One region of the Streptomyces vietnamensis genome, then DNA from elsewhere that is predicted to be linked to it. Evidence: riboswitches for the same ligand, from Rfam matches in the RefSeq annotation. Region 1 holds a riboswitch; the other holds the start of a gene.
The links. Region 1 has a riboswitch for ZMP and ZTP ahead of SVTN_RS37910 (bifunctional 5,10-methylenetetrahydrofolate dehydrogenase/5,10-methenyltetrahydrofolate cyclohydrolase). Riboswitches for the same ligand answer to the same signal wherever they lie in the genome.
Positions count from the first base shown of each region.

Region 1 (10,075 bases):
CCGCGATCTTCAGCAGGATCCCCGCCCGCTCCGCCGGTGCCGTCCGCCCCCACGCCGGGGCCGCCGCGTGCGCCGCGTCCAGGGCGCGTTCCACGTCCTCGGCGGTGCCGCGCGCGACCTCCGTGAAGGGGCGGCCGTCGATCGGGCTGGGGTTCTCGAAGTAGCGGCCGGCCGCCGGGGCGACGTACTCGCCGCCGATCCAGTGGTCGTACCGGTCCCGGTACGACATGAGTGCGCCCTCGGTACCGGGTGCGGCGTAACGGGTCATGGGCATGGCCTCCCTGGGACGCGCCGGCCGTCCCTGGCCGGCGTTCACGCCCGAGTGTGGTGGCCCGTACGTTGCAAGTCCGTTGCACCCGCGGACAGTTCCGCCTCCAGGGAGTCGAGCCTCGCCCGTACGGGAGGAAGCTGGGCCGCCGGTACGGCCGCGCACAGCGCCCGCCAGACCAGCACGTCGTCCTCGCCCCACGCGCTGTACGCCCAGTCCGCGAGCAGCCCCGGATCGCGCCGGTCCACCAGCGCGGCCCGCAGCCTTCCCGCCAGCCGCTCCCGCAGCCGTACGACCCCGGGCGCGGTCGACGAGGGCAGCAGCGGGCCCGCGTACTCCCCGGCTGCCGCCGCGACGGCCCCCGAGGCCAGCCGTCTGTCGACCGTCGCGAAGTCCGCGTCCACCGTCCCGGCGAGCCGGTACGGGCGCGACCGCAGCACGTCGGGGCCCAGCAGCGCGCGCAGCCGGGACAGTTCCGCCCGCAGGGTCACCGGGGTGATCGACTCGTCCTCGTAGAGGAGAGTGAGGAGTTCGTCGCCGCCGACTCCCTCCGGGCGGTGCGCGAGGACCACCAGGATCTCGCTGTGGCGGCGGCTCAGCCGCAGCCGCCGCCCGCTCACCGAGAGCAACGCCTCGTCCCGGCCGAGCGCCGACAGCCTGAGCCGCCCCGGGTCCGGGGCCGGCCCGAGCAGCGCCAGCTGGGACTCGGCCGCGCGCGCCACCGCCTGCACGAAGCCGAGGCTGTGCGGGTGCGCGAGCCGTTCGCCGCCGGTGATGTCGACCGCGCCGAGCACCCGGCCGCTGTGCGGGTCGTGCACGGGGGCCGCGGCGCAGGTCCACGCCCGCACCGGACGCCGGAAGTGCTCCGCGGAGACCACCTGGACGGGACGGTCGACGGCCAGGGCGGTACCTGGTGCGTTCGTGCCCGCGGCCGCCTCCGACCAGCGTGCACCGGCCACGAAGTTCATCGCCCCGGCCTTCCGCAGGGTGCCCGGATGGCCCTCGACCCACAGCATCCGCCCGGCGGCGTCGCAGACCGCGAGGAGATGCTCCCCGTCCGTCGCGTACGCCCCCATCAGCTCCCGGATCACCGGCATCGTCGCGGAGAGGGGGTGGGCCTCGCGGTACGCGGTGAGCTCGTCCTCGTCCAGTTCCACCCGGGCCGCCCCGTCGGGGCTCACGCGCGCGCGTACCGAGCGGCGCCAGGACGCGGCCACCAGCGGGCGGGCCTCCCGGGTGCGCGGGTCGGTCTCCCGGCTCGGGTCGGTCACCCCGGCCGGGTCGGTCTCCCCGCCCGGGCCCGTCTCCGCGCTCGGGTCCGGCCCCGCCGCGTGAGGGGCGGCTTTCCCGTGCGGATCGAATTCCGCCGCCGGATCCCGTTCCGTCCGTGGCTCCGCTGCCACCCGCGCATCGCTCAACTCGGCCTCCTCGTCGAGGTCGTCCCGGCCCGTCGCGCTCATCGTGGTGCGCCCGGGGGCCGCCGACAAGCCACCGCACGCCCCGGCATATGCACCCTGTCCGGGACCGGCCCCCGACCCCTCACGTAGAGTGGGCCTCGGGCCGTGACTGGCGCTTGAGGTGGATCACCACCGGGGAGCGGCCCGGCGGAGCGTGCCCACCGGCGCGACCGTGCCGATGCCGTGCGCCTGGGCGAGAAACCGGTCAGAGACGACGCCCAGGAGTTGCCATGTCCACCAGCACCGCCACCCTCATGGACGGCACGGCCCTCGCTCGCCGCACGGTCGAGGAGACCGCCGCCCGAGCCGCCGAGATCACCCGCCGCACCGGCGTCACGCCGTGTCTCGCGACCGTCCTCGTCGGCGCGGACCCGGCCTCCGTCACGTACGTGAAGATGAAGCAGAACCGCTGCGCGAAGGCCGGAATCCGCTCCAAGCACGTCGAACTGCCCGCCGAGACCACCACCGAGGAGCTCGTCGCCGCGATCACCGCGCTCTCCGAGGACCCCGAGGTCCACGGCATCCTGCTCCAGCACCCGGTCGGCCCGCACATCGACGAGCGCGCGGCCTTCGAGGCCATCGCCCCCGAGAAGGACGTCGACGGCGTCACCATGGCCTCCTTCGCCGCCATGGGCTTCGGTCTGCCGGGCTTCGTCTCCTGCACGCCCGGCGGCATCATGCGCCTCCTCGACGCGTACGACGTCGAGCTCAGCGGCAAGCGCGCGGTCGTCGTCGGCCGCAGCGCCATCCTGGGCAAGCCGGCCGGCCTGCTGCTCCTCGGCCGCGACGCCACCGTCACCTACTGCCACTCCCGCACCCAGGACCTCTCCTCGGTCGTCCGCGAGGCCGACGTCCTCGTCGCCGCCGTCGGCAAGCCGAACTTCATCAAGGGCGAGGACATCAAGCCGGGCGCCGTCGTCATCGACGCCGGCTACAACCCGGGCAACATCGGCGACGTCGACTTCGCGTCGGCCGCCGAGCGCGCCTCCCTCATCACCCCGGTCCCGGGTGGTGTCGGTCCCATGACCATCGCCGTGCTCCTCGCCCAGACGGTCGAGGGCGCGGAGCGCCAGCTCGGCCTGTAGGCGACTGTGACGGAGTGGCGGCGGTGACGGGGCGGGGGTGGTCGCGGGGGAGCGCGCGGTCGGCGATCGTCACGATTCTGTACAGGTCGCGTCCGGCGACCGGTGAACGCTGGCCGCGCCGCCGCCGAGCGGCGAACCTGGTCCCTGTGCCCCACCCGCCGACCGTCACTCCACCGCCCGACCCGGGCGGTCCCGGCGTGTCCGCCACGCCTGCAACGCCCGATCCCACCGGTACGGGCTCCTCGCCGCGCCCTACTGGACCAGGTGCGACCGCACCTGGCTCGATCGCACCTGGCGCGACAGCACCCGGCGCAGCCGTATCCGGCCTGACCGCGCCCGGCCTGACCGCGCCCGGCCTGACCGCGCCCGGCCTGACCGCGCCCGGCCTGACCGCGCCCGGCGCGGCCGCACCTGGCTTGACTGCGTCTGGTGCGACCGAACCCCTCACGACTGAACCTCGCGCGGCCGAATCCCGCGCGGTCGAGTCGAGTCGGATTGAGCCTCGCCCGGCTGAACCCCTTGCGGTGGGGTCCCTCGCGGCCTGCGCCGAATCCGCCTGGTCGGCCCGCTTCGTGCGGCTCGGCGCGCCTCGGCCGGGACCGGCGGCTCGGCGCGCCCGCTGGTTCGGTGTGCCGCTCGTGCCGCTGCTCACGGCCACACTGGTGACCGGCGCCTTCCTGGCCGCCGGGGGCGGCGCGGAGGGCGGCGGACTCGCCGACGGCCGACCTGGCGGGGACCCGGTCGGCGCGCCGACCCCCGTCGTCACCGGCGACCCGGGATCGGCCGCCCCCACCCCGACGACCGGGGCCGGGCCGGCCGACACGCCGAGCGCGGGGACGCCCACGCGCCCCTCGACCACGGGCGGCACGCCGACCGCTACGGCCTCCGCAGGGAACCCGCGGGGCGGTACGACTCCGACGCCGCTCCGGTCCGGGAGCACCGCCCCCGCGCACACCACTCCCGCGACCGGTGCCACCCCCTCCGGACCCCCGACGGGCGACCGGCTCCCCGAACAGCCCGTGTCCTTCGAGGCACTGAGCGTCGGCGACTGCTTCGACATCGACCGCGACGCGCCGGGCACCGTCCTCCGACGGGGCTGCGACACGCCGCACCACGCCGAACTCGTCGCCCGGCCCCGCCTGGTCGGCACCTTCGCCACCGACCAGGCGGTACGCGAGGCGGCCACCCTGCTCTGCCGCGAACCGCTCCGCCGCAAGGCCGCCCTGCAGCCGCTCGGCACACGCTGGACGACCTTCGTCCAGTACCCGTACCGGACGAGTCACCTCCTCGGCGCGGACACCGTCGCCTGCAGCCTGGCCACCACCAGCGGCACGCTCAGTCACCCGCTCCAGTAGCACCGGCGGCGAACGCCGTCGCCAGGGCCGTCGCCGGGTCACGGTCCGGCGGGCCGGCCGGGGACCAGCGGGCCCCGGCCTTCAGGTACGGCCACCAGCGCCCGTCCTCGCCGAGCCGCAGCTGCGCCTCCGCGCCCACGACCGTCCACCGCGCGCCGCCCGCACGCCGCAGCACCGGCCGCTCGTCGTCCGCCCAGGCCTCGGCGAGCCGGACACCGGCCCGGTCCAGCGCCTCGGCGTCCGGCGTCCACTCCTCGTCCAGTACGGCGAGGGCGGCGGCGCCCCCGAACCGCCACGCGCGCGTGGCCGCGTCCAGCTCCGCCCGCGACCGGCCCGAACCGGAGGCGAGCCGCGCCGCGATCCAGGGCACGGGGCCGTTCGCCGCGAGCCGGACCGCGTCCTGAGCGACCGTCAGACCCGTCTCGATCAGCTCCGCCTCGATCAGCCCCGTCTCGATCAGCTCCGCCTCGATCAGCCCCGCTTCGATCAGCCCCGCTTCGATCAGCCCCGCTTCGGTCAGGCGTGCCTCGGCCGGAACCGTCGTGGTTCCGTGTCCGCCGCCGGCCCCCAGAACCGCGCCGAGCAGCCGCTGCGCGCGCGTCGCCGCGTCCGCCGCGAGGAACTCGAGCGCGGCCGGATCGACCCCCGGCTCCGGCGGCGTGTCGGTGTCCAGGGACGGCGACCGGCCCGGCGCGGCCGGGACGACCGGAGGGGCGGGCAGCGGCGGCACGAGGAACCCAGCCGCGAACACCTCCTCGGCCGACACGCCGGGCATCCCGCCGACCCCCTCGTGCCGGCTCGACGCCTTCTCCCCGGGACCCGAAGCCCGCGAGGCACTGCGCGCCTGCAGCTGCTCCAGGAGAGTGCGCTCGCCGCGTCCCCGCATCAGGAGGAGGACGAACGGATCCTCGTCGAGGAGGCGGGCGACCTGGTAGCAGAGCGCCGCCGTGTGCGGACAGTGGTCCCAGGCCTCGCAGTCGCACTCCGCCTCCAGATCACCGATGCCCGGCAGCAGGTCGAGCCCGGCCGCCGCCGCGTCCTCCACCAGGTGCGGGGGCATCTCGCGGTCGAGGAGCGCCGCGATGTGACCCGCGCTGTCCACGGCGAGGTCGAGGAGCCGCTCCCACTGCTCCTCGGAGAACTCCCGCACCAGCACGTCGCCGCGGTACGTCGTCCCGTCGCGGTCCTTGACCATCGCCGTGATCCGGCCGGGCCGCACCGAGACGGCGCCCACCGCCCCCGCGCGCGCGTGCCGACGCCCCGCCTTGAGCTGTTGCCCGTCGAGCGCGCTGTCCTCCAGGGCCTTCAGCCACGCCCGTCCCCACCAGGTGCGGGTGAACGCTCCGCCCTGCGCCGGCGGCAGCGCCTCGAACGTCCGCTCCTCGTCACCGTGTCCGTGCCCGTGGCCGCGCCCCTGTCCGTACCCGCTCATCGTCCGTCCCCTCGCAGTCGCACCAGCTCCGCCAGTTCGGCATCGGTCAGTTCGGTCAGTTCCGGCGGGGTGTCGCCGCCGGTCCCGAGGACGGTGTCCGCCAGCTCCCGCTTGCGGTCGAGCATCGCGGCGATCCGGTCCTCGATCGTGCCCTCGGCGATCAGCCGGTGGACCTGCACCGGCCGGTCCTGGCCGATCCGGTACGCCCGGTCGGTGGCCTGTGCCTCCACGGCCGGGTTCCACCAGCGGTCGTAGTGCACGACGTGTTCGGCGCGGGTCAGGTTGAGCCCCGTCCCCGCGGCCTTCAGGGAGAGCAGGAAGACCGGGACGTCCCCGCTCTGGAAGCGGGCGACCATCGCCTCGCGCTCGGCGACCGGCGTGCCGCCGTGCAGGAACTGCGTCCGTACGCCCCGCGCCGCGAGATGCGCCTCCAGGAGCCGGGCCATCCCCACGTACTGGGTGAAGACCAGGGTGCACGCGCCCTCGGCGAGGATCGTGTCGAGCAGTTCGTCGAGCAGTTCCAGCTTGCCCGAGCGGCCCTCGATCCTCGGCCGCTCCTCCTTGAGGTACTGGGCGGGGTGGTTGCAGATCTGCTTGAGGCCCGTCAGGAGCTTCACGACGAGGCCCCGGCGCTCCATGCCGTCCGCCTCGGCGATGGCCGCAAGGGTCTCCCGTACCACCGCCTCGTACAGACCGGTCTGCTCGGGCGTCAGGGAGACGGTCCGGTCGGTCTCGGTCTTCGGCGGCAGCTCGGGGGCGATACCGGGATCGGACTTGCGCCGGCGCAGCAGGAAGGGGCGCACGAGCGCGGCGAGCCGCGCGGCGGCGGCCGGGTCCCGCCCGCCCTCGACGGCCGCGGCGAACCGGGTCCGGAAGGCGCCCAGGCCGCCGAGCAGGCCCGGGGTGGTCCAGTCGAGGATCGCCCACAGCTCGGAGAGGTTGTTCTCCACCGGCGTGCCGGACAGCGCCACGCGCGCGCGTGCCCCGATGGTCCGCAGCTGTCGGGCCGTCGCCGAGTACGGGTTCTTGACGTGCTGCGCCTCGTCCGCGACGACCAGCCCCCAGTTCCGCGCGGCCAGCCGCTCGGCGTCGAGCCGCATCGTGCCGTACGTGGTGAGCACGAAGCCGCCGTCGGCGAGCTCCTCCAGATCACGGGCCGCGCCGTGGAAGCGGCGCACCGGTGTGCCGGGCGCGAACTTCTCGATCTCCCGCTGCCAGTTGCCCATGAGCGAGGTCGGGCAGACGACGAGGGTGGGTCCGGCGGACGCCGGGTCGGCCTGCCGGTGCAGATGCAGGGCGATGACGGTGATCGTCTTGCCGAGACCCATGTCGTCGGCGAGACAGCCGCCGAGGCCGAGCGAGGTCATCCGGTGGAGCCAGTCGAGTCCGCGCAGCTGGTAGTCGCGCAGGGTCGCGGCGAGCGCCGGGGGTTGTGCGATCTCCGGCCGTTCGCCCTCGGGTTCGCCGAGGCGCTCCCGCAGCCGCTCCAGCCAACCCGTCGCCGCCACCTCGACGGGGCGTCCGTCCACCTCGGTCGTGCCGGTGAGCACGGCCGAGAGGGCGTCCACCGGCGTGACCTTGCGGTCCTGGTGGGCACGGGCACGGCGCACCTCGGCCGGATCGACGAGGACCCAGCGGTCGCGCAGCCGTACGAGGGGCCGTCCGGCTTCGGCGAGCCGGTCGAGCTCGGCGCGGGTGAGTTCGTGGTCGCCGACGGCGAAGCGCCAGTTGAAGGCGAGCAGGGAGTCCGCGGCGAGGAAGGAAGGCAGCGCGGAGGCGCGGGCGGCGTCGGTGGGGTCCGAAGCGTCTGTGGGGGCGTCGGCGCCGAGTCCGACGCCCTCACCGAATCCGGCTCCGACCCCGCTCCCGGCTTCCACCGGCCCGATCACCGCGCGCGCGGTGAGCCGGTCGGCCAGTTCGCGCGGCCAGTGGACCTGGACGCCCGACGCCGTGAGGGCCTCGGCCGCCGGGCCCAGCAGCTCCGCGACCTCCTCGTCGGCGAGTTCGACGGTGTCGGGTACGGCCGCCGACAGGAGCGGGGACAGCGGCGGCCAGGCGCGGGCGGCGCGCCGCAGGGCGAGGAGGGCGTCCATCCGGGCCCGGGGGCCGAACGCGGCCCCGGCCCGGCCGGAGCCCGCCCACACCTCCGCCGCGTCCGCGACCAGGGTCGGGTCGGCGACCCCGTGCAGCTGGAGCACCGCCCGGAAGCCGGGCGCCTCCTGCGCCTCCGCGCTGAAGCCGGGCAGTTCGAGCCGGAGCGAGAGCCGGACGCCCGCGTCGTGCACCGCCGCCACATCGGCGGCCCAGGCCCGCTGTTCGGGCACGCTCTGCGGCGCGTCGGCCGCGAAGGCGGGCCCGCCGGCCGCGAGCGGAGCCGCCGGGGTACGGGGCAGCGTGTCGGCCACCGCGTCGGCGAAGGCCCGGAGCAGCGCCTCGGGCTCGGGCAGCAGCAGTGGCTCGTCACCGGCCTCGGGTACGGCGCCGGACAGAGGTACGGCGTCGGCCCCGGGTACGGCGACGGACAGGGATACGGCGCCGGCCCCGGGTACGGCGACGGACAGGGGTACGGCGTGCGCGGCGGGCGGCATCGACGCGGCGAGCGTGCGGAGTTCGGCCAGCTCCCCGGGGCCGAGCGGCCCGGCGCGCCACGCGTCGTGGTCGCCGGGCGTGATGCCGGGCAGCAGCAGGCCGCGCGCGACGAGGTCGAGGGCGAAGAGGGCCGCGGCACCCCAGAAGGCGGTCGCGGGGGAGGCGGCGTCCGAGAACCGGGCACGGGCGAGCAACGGCAGGGCGTCCCGTACGGACAGGGTGCGGGCGGGGACGGTCACGGCCTGGAGCGAGCCGCCGTCGACGACCATGATCCCGGTGTCGCCCGACGGAGCGCCGTCGGCGCCCGACAGCGGTTCGCCGTCCGGTGACCAGAAGGCGATGCGTCCGGCGCGGGGCGGATCGGCAGGGAGGAAGAGGGCGGAGTGACGGAGGAGTTCGTGTACGGGGGAAGGTTCTCGGGGGGCGGGTTCGCGGGCCGGTTCATGGGATCCGTGCGAGAGCGACAACGCATTCCTCAAATTTGACTACCTGGAGACCGAGTCGCCGAGGATACCCCACGAAGTCGCCGGAAGTGCGCCCCCATCAGGTGATCCGCGTCATACGCGCCGGGCTCTCGCGGCGGGGTGGGGACTGCCCCACCCCCACCCCCCGGTGCGCCCCCGGCCATGGACGGGTGGTGACGCCATGGCCCCGGACGATCACGGATCCGTACGTTTCTGGACAGGCGCCCACCGATCCACCGACCGACAGAAACCGGAGCCCGCCATGTCCCAGGCCGTCGTCCTGCCCCCGGCCGCCGCACCCGTCGCGGCGCCCGCCCGCGCCCGGGGCGGCAGCGAGTTCAGCCCGCTCCTGCGGACGGTCAGGGAACAGGGCCTCCTCGAACACCGCCCCGGCTGGTACGCCCGCGGCATCGTCGTCAACCTCCTCGGCATCGCCGCCGTGGCGGCCGGACTCGCCCTGACCGGGCCCTCCTGGTGGGCGCTGCTCCTCGCCGTCCCCTTCGCCCTGTTCTCCGCCCGCGCCGCCTTCGTCGGGCACGACGCCGGCCACGCCCAGATCACCGCGAACCGCAAGGCGAGCCGACTCCTCCAACTCGTCCACGCCAACCTCCTCCTCGGCATGAGCCGGGAGTGGTGGAACGACAAGCACAACCGCCACCACGCCAACCCCAACCACCTCGACAAGGACCCGGACGTCGCCGCCGACATCCTCGTCTTCGCCGGGCACCAGACGGCGGGCCGCAGAGGTCTGCGCGGCTTCCTCACCCGCCACCAGGCCTGGCTGTTCTTCCCGCTGACCACCCTAGAGGGCATCGCGCTCAAGGTGTACGGAATCCAGGCCCTGCTCGCGAAGGACGGCCCGTGCCGCACCCGGCGCGAGCGGCTCGTCGAAGGTGCCCTGCTCCTCGCCCACTTCGCCGGATACGCGACGCTGCTCCTCGCGCTCCTGACACCCGCCCAGGCCCTCGTCTTCGCCCTCCTCCACCAGATGCTCCTCGGCGTGCACCTCGGCATGGCCTTCGCCCCCAACCACAAGGGCATGGACCGGCCCGACGAGCACGAGGACGGCGACAGCTGGGGCCATCTGCGCCGCCAGGTCCTCACCTCGCGCAACATCCGGGGCGGCGCCCTGACCGACTGGTTCCTCGGCGGGCTCAACTACCAGGTCGAGCACCACCTCTTCCCGAGCATGCCGCGCCCGAACCTCCGCCTGGCGCAGCCTGCCGTGCGGGCCCACTGCGCCGCCCTCGGCGTCCCGTACACCGAGACCGGCTTCGTGGACTCGTACCGCCAGGCCCTCGGCCATCTGCACGAGGTGGGCGCGCCGCTCCGCTCCGAGGCCGCCGAGTAGGGTCGTACACCGAGGCGCTATGTGATCATCGGTCCGGGCGGGCGGCGACGCGCCCGGAGCGGCAGAGAAGGGGG
Region 1 covers NZ_CP010407.1:8,558,139-8,568,213, forward strand. Annotated here, with positions in the region: gene adh (aldehyde dehydrogenase) at 1-268, opposite strand, end outside; gene SVTN_RS37905 (GAF domain-containing protein) at 313-1,728, opposite strand; ZMP/ZTP riboswitch at 1,821-1,927, shown strand; gene SVTN_RS37910 (bifunctional 5,10-methylenetetrahydrofolate dehydrogenase/5,10-methenyltetrahydrofolate cyclohydrolase) at 1,956-2,810, shown strand; gene SVTN_RS44000 (hypothetical protein) at 3,335-4,165, shown strand; gene SVTN_RS43455 (SWIM zinc finger family protein) at 4,146-5,597, opposite strand; gene SVTN_RS37925 (DEAD/DEAH box helicase) at 5,594-8,653, opposite strand; gene SVTN_RS37930 (fatty acid desaturase family protein) at 8,913-10,001, shown strand.

Region 2 (10,075 bases), 3.4 Mb from region 1:
TGCTCGGCGAGGGTCCAGCCCGCCGCAGCCCCTGACGCGCCCAGGCCCCGGCCCGCCTCAGGCCTTGGCGCGGCCAGGCCCCGGCCCGCCTGACGTTCCCGCTCGGGCACGGCCCCGCCGGAGCCGCCGGGCCGCTCGGCCGAAGCCGGGCCCGGGCCCGGGCCATCGGGCCGCTCAGCGCCGTCGTTCCCCGTCTCCCCGATCGGACCGGCCGTGGCCGGACCCGCCGCGCCGGGCCGCCCCGCGGCGGCACGCCTCGGCCCACGGGCTGCCTCGCCCCGGGCCGGGCCCGCGCCGGGGTGCTCGGCCGAGGCAGGACCCACTCCGGGCCGCTCGGCCGAGGCCGGGCCCGTCGCACCGGGCCGTTCGGCCGGGGCCCGGCCCGTGTCGGGCCGTTCGGCGGCGTTGCCGGTCTCGGGGGGCCCGGGCGCGGCCCGTGTCGTTTCACGCATCCGTGGTGCCCCCTGTCGGGCCTCGCCGTTCCAGTCGGTCAACGCGACTCTCGCGCGGGCCGCGGTCGAGGGCACGAGGTCTCTTTCATGACACTCGTTTAATCACCCATTTCGACGAACGGCCACGTAATACCGACATAAGGCACATTCACAGCTATACGGTCACCATCATGGCTGTCGAGACCCACGTCCTGGACGACGACTGCGAAGCGATCACCGGCTGGGGCCGCACCGCCCCCACCCTCGCGCGCGTGCAGCGGCCCCGCGGGCACGCCGAGGTCGCGGAGGCCCTCCGGGCCTGCGGCCCCCGGGGCGCCGTCGCCCGCGGTCTCGGCCGCGCGTACGGCGACGCCGCCCAGAACGCCGGCGGCACCGTCCTCGACATGACCGGCCTCGACCGGATCCTGGCCGTCGACACCACCGCCGGCCTCGTCGCCTGCGAGGCCGGCGTCAGCCTGCACCGGCTGATGGAGGCGCTGCTGCCGTTCGGCTGGTTCGTCCCGGTCACCCCCGGCACCCGGTACGTGACCGTCGGCGGCGCGATCGGCGCCGACATCCACGGCAAGAACCACCACGTCTCGGGTTCCTTCGGCCGGCACGTGACCGCGCTCGAACTCCTCACCGCCGACGGCGAGATCAGGACCGTGGTGCCGGGGACGACGCTGTTCGACGCGACCACCGGCGGCATGGGCCTGACCGGGGTGATCCTCTCCGCCACCCTGCGGCTGCTGCCCGTCGAGACCTCCCTCATGCGCGTGGACACCGAACGCGTCCCCGACCTCGACGAGCTGATGGCCCGGCTCGACGACGGCGACCACCGCTACCGCTACTCCGTCGCCTGGATCGACCTGCTCGCCCGGGGCGCTGCCACCGGCCGCGCCGTCCTCACGCGCGGCGACCACGCCCCGTACGACGCGCTCCCCCGCCACCACCGGGCCCGCCGCGATCCGCTCGCCTTCCGCCCGGGGCGGCTGCCCGCGCCACCGCCGTACGTCCCCGGCGGGCTGCTCGGGCGGACGTCCGTGGGGCTGTTCAACGAGCTCTGGTACCGGGCGGCCCCCCGCGCCGCCACCGGCCGTCTCCAGTCGCTGCCGGCCTTCTTCCACCCCCTCGACGGCGTCCCCCACTGGAACCGGATCTACGGGCCCGCCGGCTTCGTCCAGTACCAGTTCGTCGTCCCGTACGGGCAGGAGGACACCCTCCGGCGGATCGTGCGGCGGATCGCGGACCACCGCTGCCCGTCCTTCCTCGCCGTCCTGAAACGGTTCGGCTCGGGCGACCCCGGCTGGCTCTCCTTCCCGCTCCCCGGCTGGACCCTCGCCCTCGACCTCCCCACCGGCCTCCCCGGCCTCGGCCGCTTCCTCGACGCGCTCGACGAGGAGGTCGTGGGCGCCGGCGGCCGGATCTACCTCGCCAAGGACTCCCGGGTCCGGCCGGAGACCCTGGCCGCGATGTACCCCCGGCTCGACGAGTTCCGGGCGCTGCGCGCCGCGCTCGACCCCCGGTCCGTCCTCACCTCGGACCTCGCCCGCCGTCTCGCCCTCTGAGGAGTACCCACCATGAAGGACGCCTTCGGTGCCCCGCAGTCCCTGCTCGTCCTCGGCGGCACCTCCGAGATCGGGCTCGCCACCGCCCGCCGGCTGATCGCGCGCCGCACGCGCGTGGTGTGGCTGGCCGGCCGCCCCTCCCCCGCGCTCACGGCCGCCGCCGACTCGCTGCGCGCGCTCGGCGCGGACGTGCGCACCGTGCCCTTCGACGCGCTCGACACCGAGTCGCACGAGGAACGGCTCGGGAAGGTCTTCACGGAGGGCGACATCGACATGGTGCTGCTCGCCTTCGGGGTCCTCGGCGACCAGGCGCGCGACGAGTCCGACCCCGTCGCCGCCGTCCGGGTCGCGCAGACCAACTACACGGGCGCCGTCTCGGCGGGTCTGGTGTGCGCGGGCGCGCTCCAGGCGCAGGGGCACGGTTCGCTGGTGGTGCTGTCGTCGGTGGCGGGCGAGCGGGCACGCCGCGCCAACTTCATCTACGGCTCGTCGAAGGCGGGCCTCGACGCCTTCGCGCAGGGCCTCGGGGACGCGCTGCACGGCACGGGCGTGCACGTCATGGTCGTACGGCCCGGGTTCGTGCGCTCGAAGATGACGGCCGGGCTCGCGGAGGCGCCGCTCGCGACGACCCCTGAGGCGGTCGCGGGCGCGATCGAGCTGGGGCTGCGGCGACGCTCGGAGACGGTGTGGGTGCCGGGGGCACTGCGGATGGTGATGGCGGCGGTACGGCACGTGCCGAGGCCGCTGTTCCGCCGCCTGCCGGTGTGACGTACGCCTGCCGGTGTGACCGCCCGCGGCTAGGCCGTCGGCGCCGGGGTGTCGACCGGGCTGCCGGTGTGACCGCCCAGGCTCTAGGCCGTCGGCGTCGGCTCGTCGACCGGGCTGCCGCCCTGTGCCGGGACCGCCGAGATCGGGCGGCCGCTGCCGAACTCGTAGTCGTACAGCTTCCGCCAGACTCCGTCCGGGCCCTGCTCGTACAGCGCGAAGGAGCGGCAGGTCCAGGCCGCCTCGTACCCGGCGAGCTCCTGGAACGCCCGGTCCATCCCCTCCTCGGAGATGCCGTGGGCGACGGTGACGTGCGGGTGGTACGGGAACTGCAGCTCGCGCGCGAGGGGGCCGGCCTCGTCGCGGATCAGGTGCTGGAGCCGGTTGCAGAGGGGCACGCCCTCGGCCAGCTTCACGAAGACGACCGGGGAGAGCGGCCGGAAGGTCCCGGTGCCCTCCAGGCGCACGGGGAACGGCTGGTGGCCGGCGGCGACGCCCGCGAGGTGCGCCTCGATCTCCGGCAGCCGCTCCTCGGTGACCTCGGTCGGCGGGACCAGGGTGATGTGCGTGGGGATGCCGTACGCGGCCGGGTCCCCGAAGCCGGCGCGCCGCTCCTGGAGCAGGCTGCCGTAGGGCTCCGGGACCGCGATCGAAACGCCGAGCGTTACGGTCCCCACGTCGTTCTCCTCCGTTGTCGGTCGACTTGTGTCGGGTGGTGCCAGCCGCCAGTGTGCGGCAGGCACCACCCTTTGGGCCAGGGTCCTCGGACTCAGTGCTTGGCGGGCAGGAAGCCGATGCGCTCGTACGTCTGCGCCAGCGTCTCGGCGGCCACGGCACGGGCCTTCTCCGCGCCCTTGGCCAGGACCGAGTCCAGCGTCTCCGGGTCGTCCAGGTATTCCTGGGTGCGGGACCGGAACGGCGTGACGAAGTCCACCATGACCTCGGCGAGATCCGTCTTCAGCGCGCCGTACATCTTGCCCTCGTAGCTCTTCTCCAGGTCCTCGACGGAGGTGGAGGTGAGCGTGGACATGATGCTGAGCAGGTTGGAGACGCCGGCCTTGTTCTCCGGGTCGAAGCGGATCACCGTCTCGGTGTCGGTGACCGCGCTCTTGACCTTCTTCGCGGTGACCTTCGGGTCGTCCAGGAGGTTGATGAGTCCCTTCGGCGTCGACGCCGACTTGCTCATCTTGATCGCCGGGTCCTGGAGGTCGTAGATCTTCCCCGTCTCCTTGAGGATGTACGGCGCGGGGATCGTGAACGTCTCGCCGAAGCGGCCGTTGAAGCGCTCCGCGAGGTCGCGGGTCAGCTCGATGTGCTGGCGCTGGTCCTCGCCGACCGGAACCTGGTCGGCCTGGTAGAGCAGGATGTCCGCGACCTGGAGGATCGGGTACGTGAAGAGGCCGACGGTGGCGCGGTCGGCGCCCTGCTTCGCGGACTTGTCCTTGAACTGGGTCATGCGGGAGGCCTCGCCGAAGCCGGTGAGGCAGTTCATGACCCAGCCGAGCTGTGCGTGCTCGGGGACGTGGCTCTGGATGAAGAGGGTGCAGCGCTCGGGGTCGAGACCGGCGGCGAGCAGCTGGGCGGCGGCGAGCCGGGTGTTGGCGCGCAGCTCGGCGGGGTCCTGCGGGACCGTGATCGCGTGCAGGTCGACGACCATGTAGAAGGCGTCGTGGGTCTCCTGCAGGGCGACCCACTGGCGGACGGCGCCGAGGTAGTTGCCGAGGTGGAACGAGCCTGCGGTGGGCTGGATTCCGGAGAGCACACGGGGACTGTCAGAGGCCATGCACATCATTCTCTCAGGTGTCGGGGCCGAACCCATCAAGGCCGATGAGACGCGCGACACAATCCCCCGCTCCCGAAGGAGCGGGGGGCGGGTCGGACGCCGGTGCGTCAGACGGGGAGGCCCGGGGCCGGGAACGCGGCCATCAGGTCGGCGACCTCCGCGCGGACGGCGGCGAGGGTCTCCTCGTCGCCCGTGCCCGCGGCGGCCACCGCGCGGTCGATCCACTCGGCGACCTGCGGCATGTGCGCGACGGTCAGGCCGCGGGAGGTGAGGGACGGGGTGCCGATGCGGATGCCGGAGGGGTCGAAGGGCTTCCGGGGGTCGTAAGGGACGGTGTTGTAGTTGACGACGATCCCGGCCCGGTCGAGGGCCTTCGCGGCGATCTTGCCCGGGACCTGCTTGGGGGTGAGGTCGATCAGGATCAGGTGGTTGTCGGTGCCGCCGGAGACCAGGTCGAAGCCGCGGGCGAGGAGCGCCTCGGCGAGGGCCTTGGCGTTGGCGACGACGGCGTGGGCGTAGTCGCGGAAGGAGGGCTGGGAGGCCTCGCGGAGGGCGACGGCGATGGCGGCGGTGGTCTGGTTGTGCGGGCCGCCCTGGAGGCCGGGGAAGACGGCCTTGTCGAGGGCCTTGGCGTGCTCCTCGGTGGACATGAGCATGGCGCCGCGCGGGCCGCGGAGGGTCTTGTGGGTGGTCGTGGAGATGACGTCCACGTGCCCGACCGGGGACGGGTGGGCGCCGCCGGCGATGAGGCCGGCGATGTGGGCGACGTCGGCGACGAGGACGGCGCCGGACTCGCGGGCGATCTCGCCGAAGGCGGCGAAGTCGATGGTGCGGGGCAGGGCGGTGCCGCCGCAGAAGATGACCTTCGGGCGCTCCTTGAGGGCGAGCTCGCGGACCTGGTCGAAGTCGATGAGCCCGTTGTCCTTGCGCACGCCGTACTGGACGCCCTGGAACCAGGTGCCGGTGGCGGAGACGCCCCAGCCGTGGGTGAGGTGGCCGCCCATCGGCAGGGCCATGCCCATGACGGTGTCGCCGGGCTTCGCGAAGGCGAGGTAGACGGCGAGGTTGGCCGGGGAGCCGGAGTAGGGCTGGACGTTGGCGTGGTCGACGCCGAAGAGGGCCTTGGCGCGCTCGATGGCGAGGGTCTCGACCTGGTCGATGTTCTGCTGGCCCTCGTAGTAGCGGCGGCCGGGGTAGCCCTCGCTGTACTTGTTCTGGAGGACGGTGCCGGAGGCTTCGAGGACGGCGGCGGAGACGTAGTTCTCGCTGGGGATGAGGCGCAGGGTCTCGGCCTGGAGCCGTTCCTCGGCGCCGACGAGGGCGGCGAGCTCGGGGTCGGCGGCGGTGAGTGCGGGGTGCTGCTGCGGTGCGGTCATGGTGGTGTCCTCCGGGCGTTCGGCGGAACGGTCCCGGGGCTGAGGTGCGCACGGGACCGGGGGCCCGTGATGCCCAGGCGAGCGGCACCTCGTGTGGTGGAGCGCGCGCGGCTTCCCCGGGGTCGCTTCCCCGTACGCCAGTCGCCGTGCGTGTTTCCAGGGTAGCTGGCGCGCCGTCGCCGAGGTTTCCCTGTCCGGCATCCGAGCGACGATAAGAAAGGGGCCACAGCCCCCTGGGGACGAGCCACCCCCCGAGCCGCAGGACGAACGGAGATCCCGTGTCGAGGACAGAAGACGCGATCGCTTCCGCGGACGCGCACAGCGCTCACAACTACCACCCCCTTCCGGTCGTCGTCGCCTCGGCGGACGGCGCCTGGATGACCGATGTCGAGGGCCGTCGCTATCTCGACATGCTCGCCGGGTACTCGGCGCTCAACTTCGGGCACGGCAACCGGCGTCTGATCGACGCCGCGAAGGCGCAGCTGGAGCGGGTGACGCTGACCTCGCGCGCCTTCCACCACGACCGGTTCGCCGAGTTCTGCGCGCAGCTCGCGGAGCTGTGCGGGAAGGAGGCGGTGCTGCCGATGAACACGGGGGCGGAGGCGGTCGAGACGGCCGTGAAGACCGCCCGGAAGTGGGGGTACGAGGTGAAGGGCGTGCCGGACGGGCACGCGAAGATCGTGGTGGCGGCGAACAACTTCCACGGCCGGACGACGACGATCGTGAGCTTCTCGACGGACCACGAGGCGCGCGACCACTACGGGCCGTACACGCCGGGCTTCGAGATCGTGCCGTACGGGGATCTGACGGCGATGGAGGCGGCGGTCACCGCGCACACGGTGGCCGTGCTGATCGAGCCGATCCAGGGCGAGGCGGGGGTCCTGGTCCCGCCGGCCGGCTATCTGGCGGGGGTGCGGGAGCTGACCCGCCGGAAGAACGTGCTGTTCATGGCGGACGAGATCCAGTCGGGGCTCGGCCGGACGGGGCGGACGTTCGCGTGCGAGCACGAGGGCGTGGTGCCGGACGTGTACGTCCTGGGGAAGGCGCTGGGCGGCGGGGTGGTGCCGGTGTCGGCGGTGGTGGCCGACCGTGACGTCCTCGGGGTCTTCCGGCCGGGTGAGCACGGGTCGACGTTCGGCGGGAACCCGCTGGCCTGCGCGGTGGCCCTGGAGGTGATCGCGATGCTGCGGACGGGCGAGTTCCAGGAGCGGGCGGCGGAGCTGGGCGAGCACCTCCACGCGGAGCTGGGGCTGCTCGTGGGCGGCGGCGCGGTGGAGGCGGTGCGCGGGCGCGGGCTGTGGGCCGGCGTGGACATCGTGCCGTCGAAGGGCACGGGCCGGCAGATCTCGGAGCGGCTGATGGAGCGGGGGGTCCTGGTGAAGGACACCCACGGGTCGACGATCCGGATCGCTCCGCCGCTGGTGATCAGCAAGGAGGACCTGGACTGGGGTCTCGAGCAGTTGCGGGGGGTCTTGTCGGACTGACGGCGTCCGTTTGGAGGGGGTGGCGAGCCGTCAACTCGACTCATTGACACCGGACTTGGTCTAGGCCAATGATGCCGCCATGCCGAGACTCCGTCTGCGTCACGCCGTGCGTGCCGCGCTCGCCGCCCTCGTCCCGCTCGCGCTCCTCGGCGCGTTCACCGGACCCGCGCACGCCGCCCCGGAGGCGGCCTGGCCCGAGCCCGTCCCGGTGGTCTCCCACGTGGAGACCACCGACCCGGTCGTCTTCATCACGATCGACGACGGCTGGTACCACGATCCCGCCGCCGCGCGGCTGCTGCTCGACCGCCGGGTACCCGCGTCGCTCTTCCTGCTGCCCGGGGCGTACTCGTACGACTCCGGCTACTTCCACACCCTGCTCGACCAGGGCCGCTCCCGCGTCGAGAACCACACCGTCGACCACCCGGACCTGACCACCCTCGACGCCGCCGGGCAGAAGGCGGAGGTGTGCGGGGCCCGCGAGCAGCACCTCGCGCAGTTCGGCGACGGACCGCGGCTGCTGCGCCCGCCGTACGGCACGTACGACGCGACCACCCGGACCACCGCGCGGGAGTGCGGGGCGAAGGCGCTGGTCACGTGGACGTACGACCTGACGACCTGGGGCCAGTGGACCCCGCCGACCCCGCGGCTCAAGGCCGGCGACATCATCCTGCTGCACTTCAACGAGACGGTGGCGCAGGACCTGAAGCGGGCCCTGGACGCGGCGGAGGCGGCGGGCCTGAAGCCGGCGCCGCTGCGGGAGTACGTCCCCGAGTAGGCCCGAGGAGGCCCGAGCAGCCCCGGCTACAGGATCACGTGCGGGAGGAAGCGGGCGTACTCGTCGGTGACGAGGCCCGCCGACTCCCGGATGCCGAGCCCCGCCGCCTCGTCCTCGACGACCCACGCGCCGAGCACCACCCGGTTGCCGTCGAAGTCGGGCAGCGGGGCCAGCTCCTGGTAGCAGCAGGCCTCCCCGTCCCGTACGAAGGGCTCCGTGCCGGCCTCGTGCAGGGTGACGCCCGCGCCCTCGCGGCCGAGCAGCGGCTTGGCGACCCAGCCGGTGGTGGCGGCGAGTTCGCGCGGCCCGTCGAGGTGGGCGGGCAGCAGGTTGGGGTGGCCCGGGTTCAGCTCCCACAGGATCGCGAGGAGCGCCTTGTTGGAGAGCAGCATCTTCCAGGCGGGCTCGATCCAGCAGGTGGTGCCGGTGCCGCCGCCGTTGTCGAGGGTGTCCAGGACGTGCCGGCCGAAGCGGTCGGTGGTCAGCCACTCCCACGGGTAGAGCTTGAAGCAGCTGCGGATGAAGCGGAGCCGGTCGTCGACGAAGCGGCGCGAGAGCCGGTCCCAGCCGATCCGCTCGACGGAGAGCATCTCGGTGTCGATCCCGGCCTGCTGGGCGGTCTCGCGCAGGTACGCGACCGTCATCAGGTCCTCGCCGAGTTCGTCGCCGTCCGAGTGGGCGAAGTGCAGGGGGCCGGGCGGGAGCAGATGGGCCTGGCGCTTCCAGGCGTCGACGAGCCGCTCGTGGAGGGAGTTCCACTGGTCGGCGCCGGGGAACCGTTCCTCCATCCAGAACCACTGCGGGCTCGCGGCCTCCACGAGGGAGGTCGGGGTGTCGGCGTTGTACTCCAGCATCTTGGCCGGGCCGGTGCCGTCGTAGCGCAGGTCGAAGCGGCCGTACAGGGAGGGGAGTTCGGCGCGGCGCCGCCAGGACTCGGCGACCAGGCCCGCCAGCTTCGGGTCGGTGATCCCGAGCTCGGCGAAACGGTTCTGCTCGACGATGTGTTCGGCCGCCGCCAGGCACAGGGCGTGCAGCTCCTCGACGACCTCCTCCAGGGCCTCGACCTCGGGCAGCGAGAAGGAGTAGTACGCGCTCTCGTCCCAGTACGGGCGCAGCGAACCGTCCGGGTAGCGGGTCAGCGGGTAGACGAGCCCCTGCTCCTCGACCGTCTGCTGCCAGCCGGGCCTGGGCTCGATGGTGTGGCGTTCCATGGTGCGCGCCGGCCCGCCTCAGCCGCCGCCGGTGCCGGAGCAGCCGAAGCCGCCGGTGTCCACGGCGGTCTTGTCGAAGCTGCCGCCGCTCACCTTGCGGTCGCGTACGGTGCCGCCGTAGTAGTACGAGCCGCGGGTGCTGCTGTTGCCGTCGCTCCCGCCGCCGCTCTCGCAGCGGTAGCTGGGCAGCTCCTCCCGGGTCAGCGGGTCCACGCACCGCTTGTCCGGCTCCGAACCGCACGCGGTGATCGTCGCCGCGAGCACGCCCATCCCGCCGAGCACCACCGTGCTCGACCTCAGCTTCCGCATGTCCGTCGCCTCCCCTTCGCCCTCGCGAACGCGCCGCGACCGCACAGTGTAGGCCGGTGATTTCCGGCCTCTGATTTCCGGCCGCACGCCCTAGAGTCGGTTCGTGCTACTCGGGATGATTTGTGCGCTGGCCTCGTCCGTCTGCTTCGGCGCGGCCTCGGTCCTCCAGGCGATGGCCGCCCGTGCCGCCGAGCCGGGGACGGGCGGCGGCGTCGACGTCGCGCTGATGTGGCGGGCCCTTAGGCAGTGGCGCTATCTGGCCGGCCTCGGGGCGGACGGCCTGGGCTTCGTGCTGCAGATCGTGGCGCTGCGGACGCTCCCCATCTACGTGGTGGGCGCGGCGCTCGCCGCGAGTCTGGCGGTCACGGCGGTC
Region 2 covers NZ_CP010407.1:5,189,927-5,200,001, reverse strand. Annotated here, with positions in the region: partial or broken gene SVTN_RS45650 (phosphatase PAP2 family protein) at 1-44, opposite strand, end outside; gene dprE1 (decaprenylphosphoryl-beta-D-ribose oxidase) at 623-1,999, shown strand; gene dprE2 (decaprenylphospho-beta-D-erythro-pentofuranosid-2-ulose 2-reductase) at 2,012-2,767, shown strand; gene SVTN_RS23455 (2'-5' RNA ligase family protein) at 2,851-3,441, opposite strand; gene trpS (tryptophan--tRNA ligase) at 3,534-4,547, opposite strand; gene SVTN_RS23445 (serine hydroxymethyltransferase) at 4,655-5,923, opposite strand; ZMP/ZTP riboswitch at 5,988-6,078, opposite strand; gene rocD (ornithine--oxo-acid transaminase) at 6,202-7,407, shown strand; gene SVTN_RS23435 (polysaccharide deacetylase family protein) at 7,487-8,182, shown strand; gene SVTN_RS23430 (glutathionylspermidine synthase family protein) at 8,209-9,393, opposite strand; gene SVTN_RS23425 (hypothetical protein) at 9,412-9,702, opposite strand; gene SVTN_RS23420 (DMT family protein) at 9,818-10,075, shown strand, end outside.
Region 2: linked by a shared signal. The riboswitch ahead of SVTN_RS23445 (serine hydroxymethyltransferase) and the one ahead of SVTN_RS37910 (bifunctional 5,10-methylenetetrahydrofolate dehydrogenase/5,10-methenyltetrahydrofolate cyclohydrolase) in region 1 are both predicted to bind ZMP and ZTP.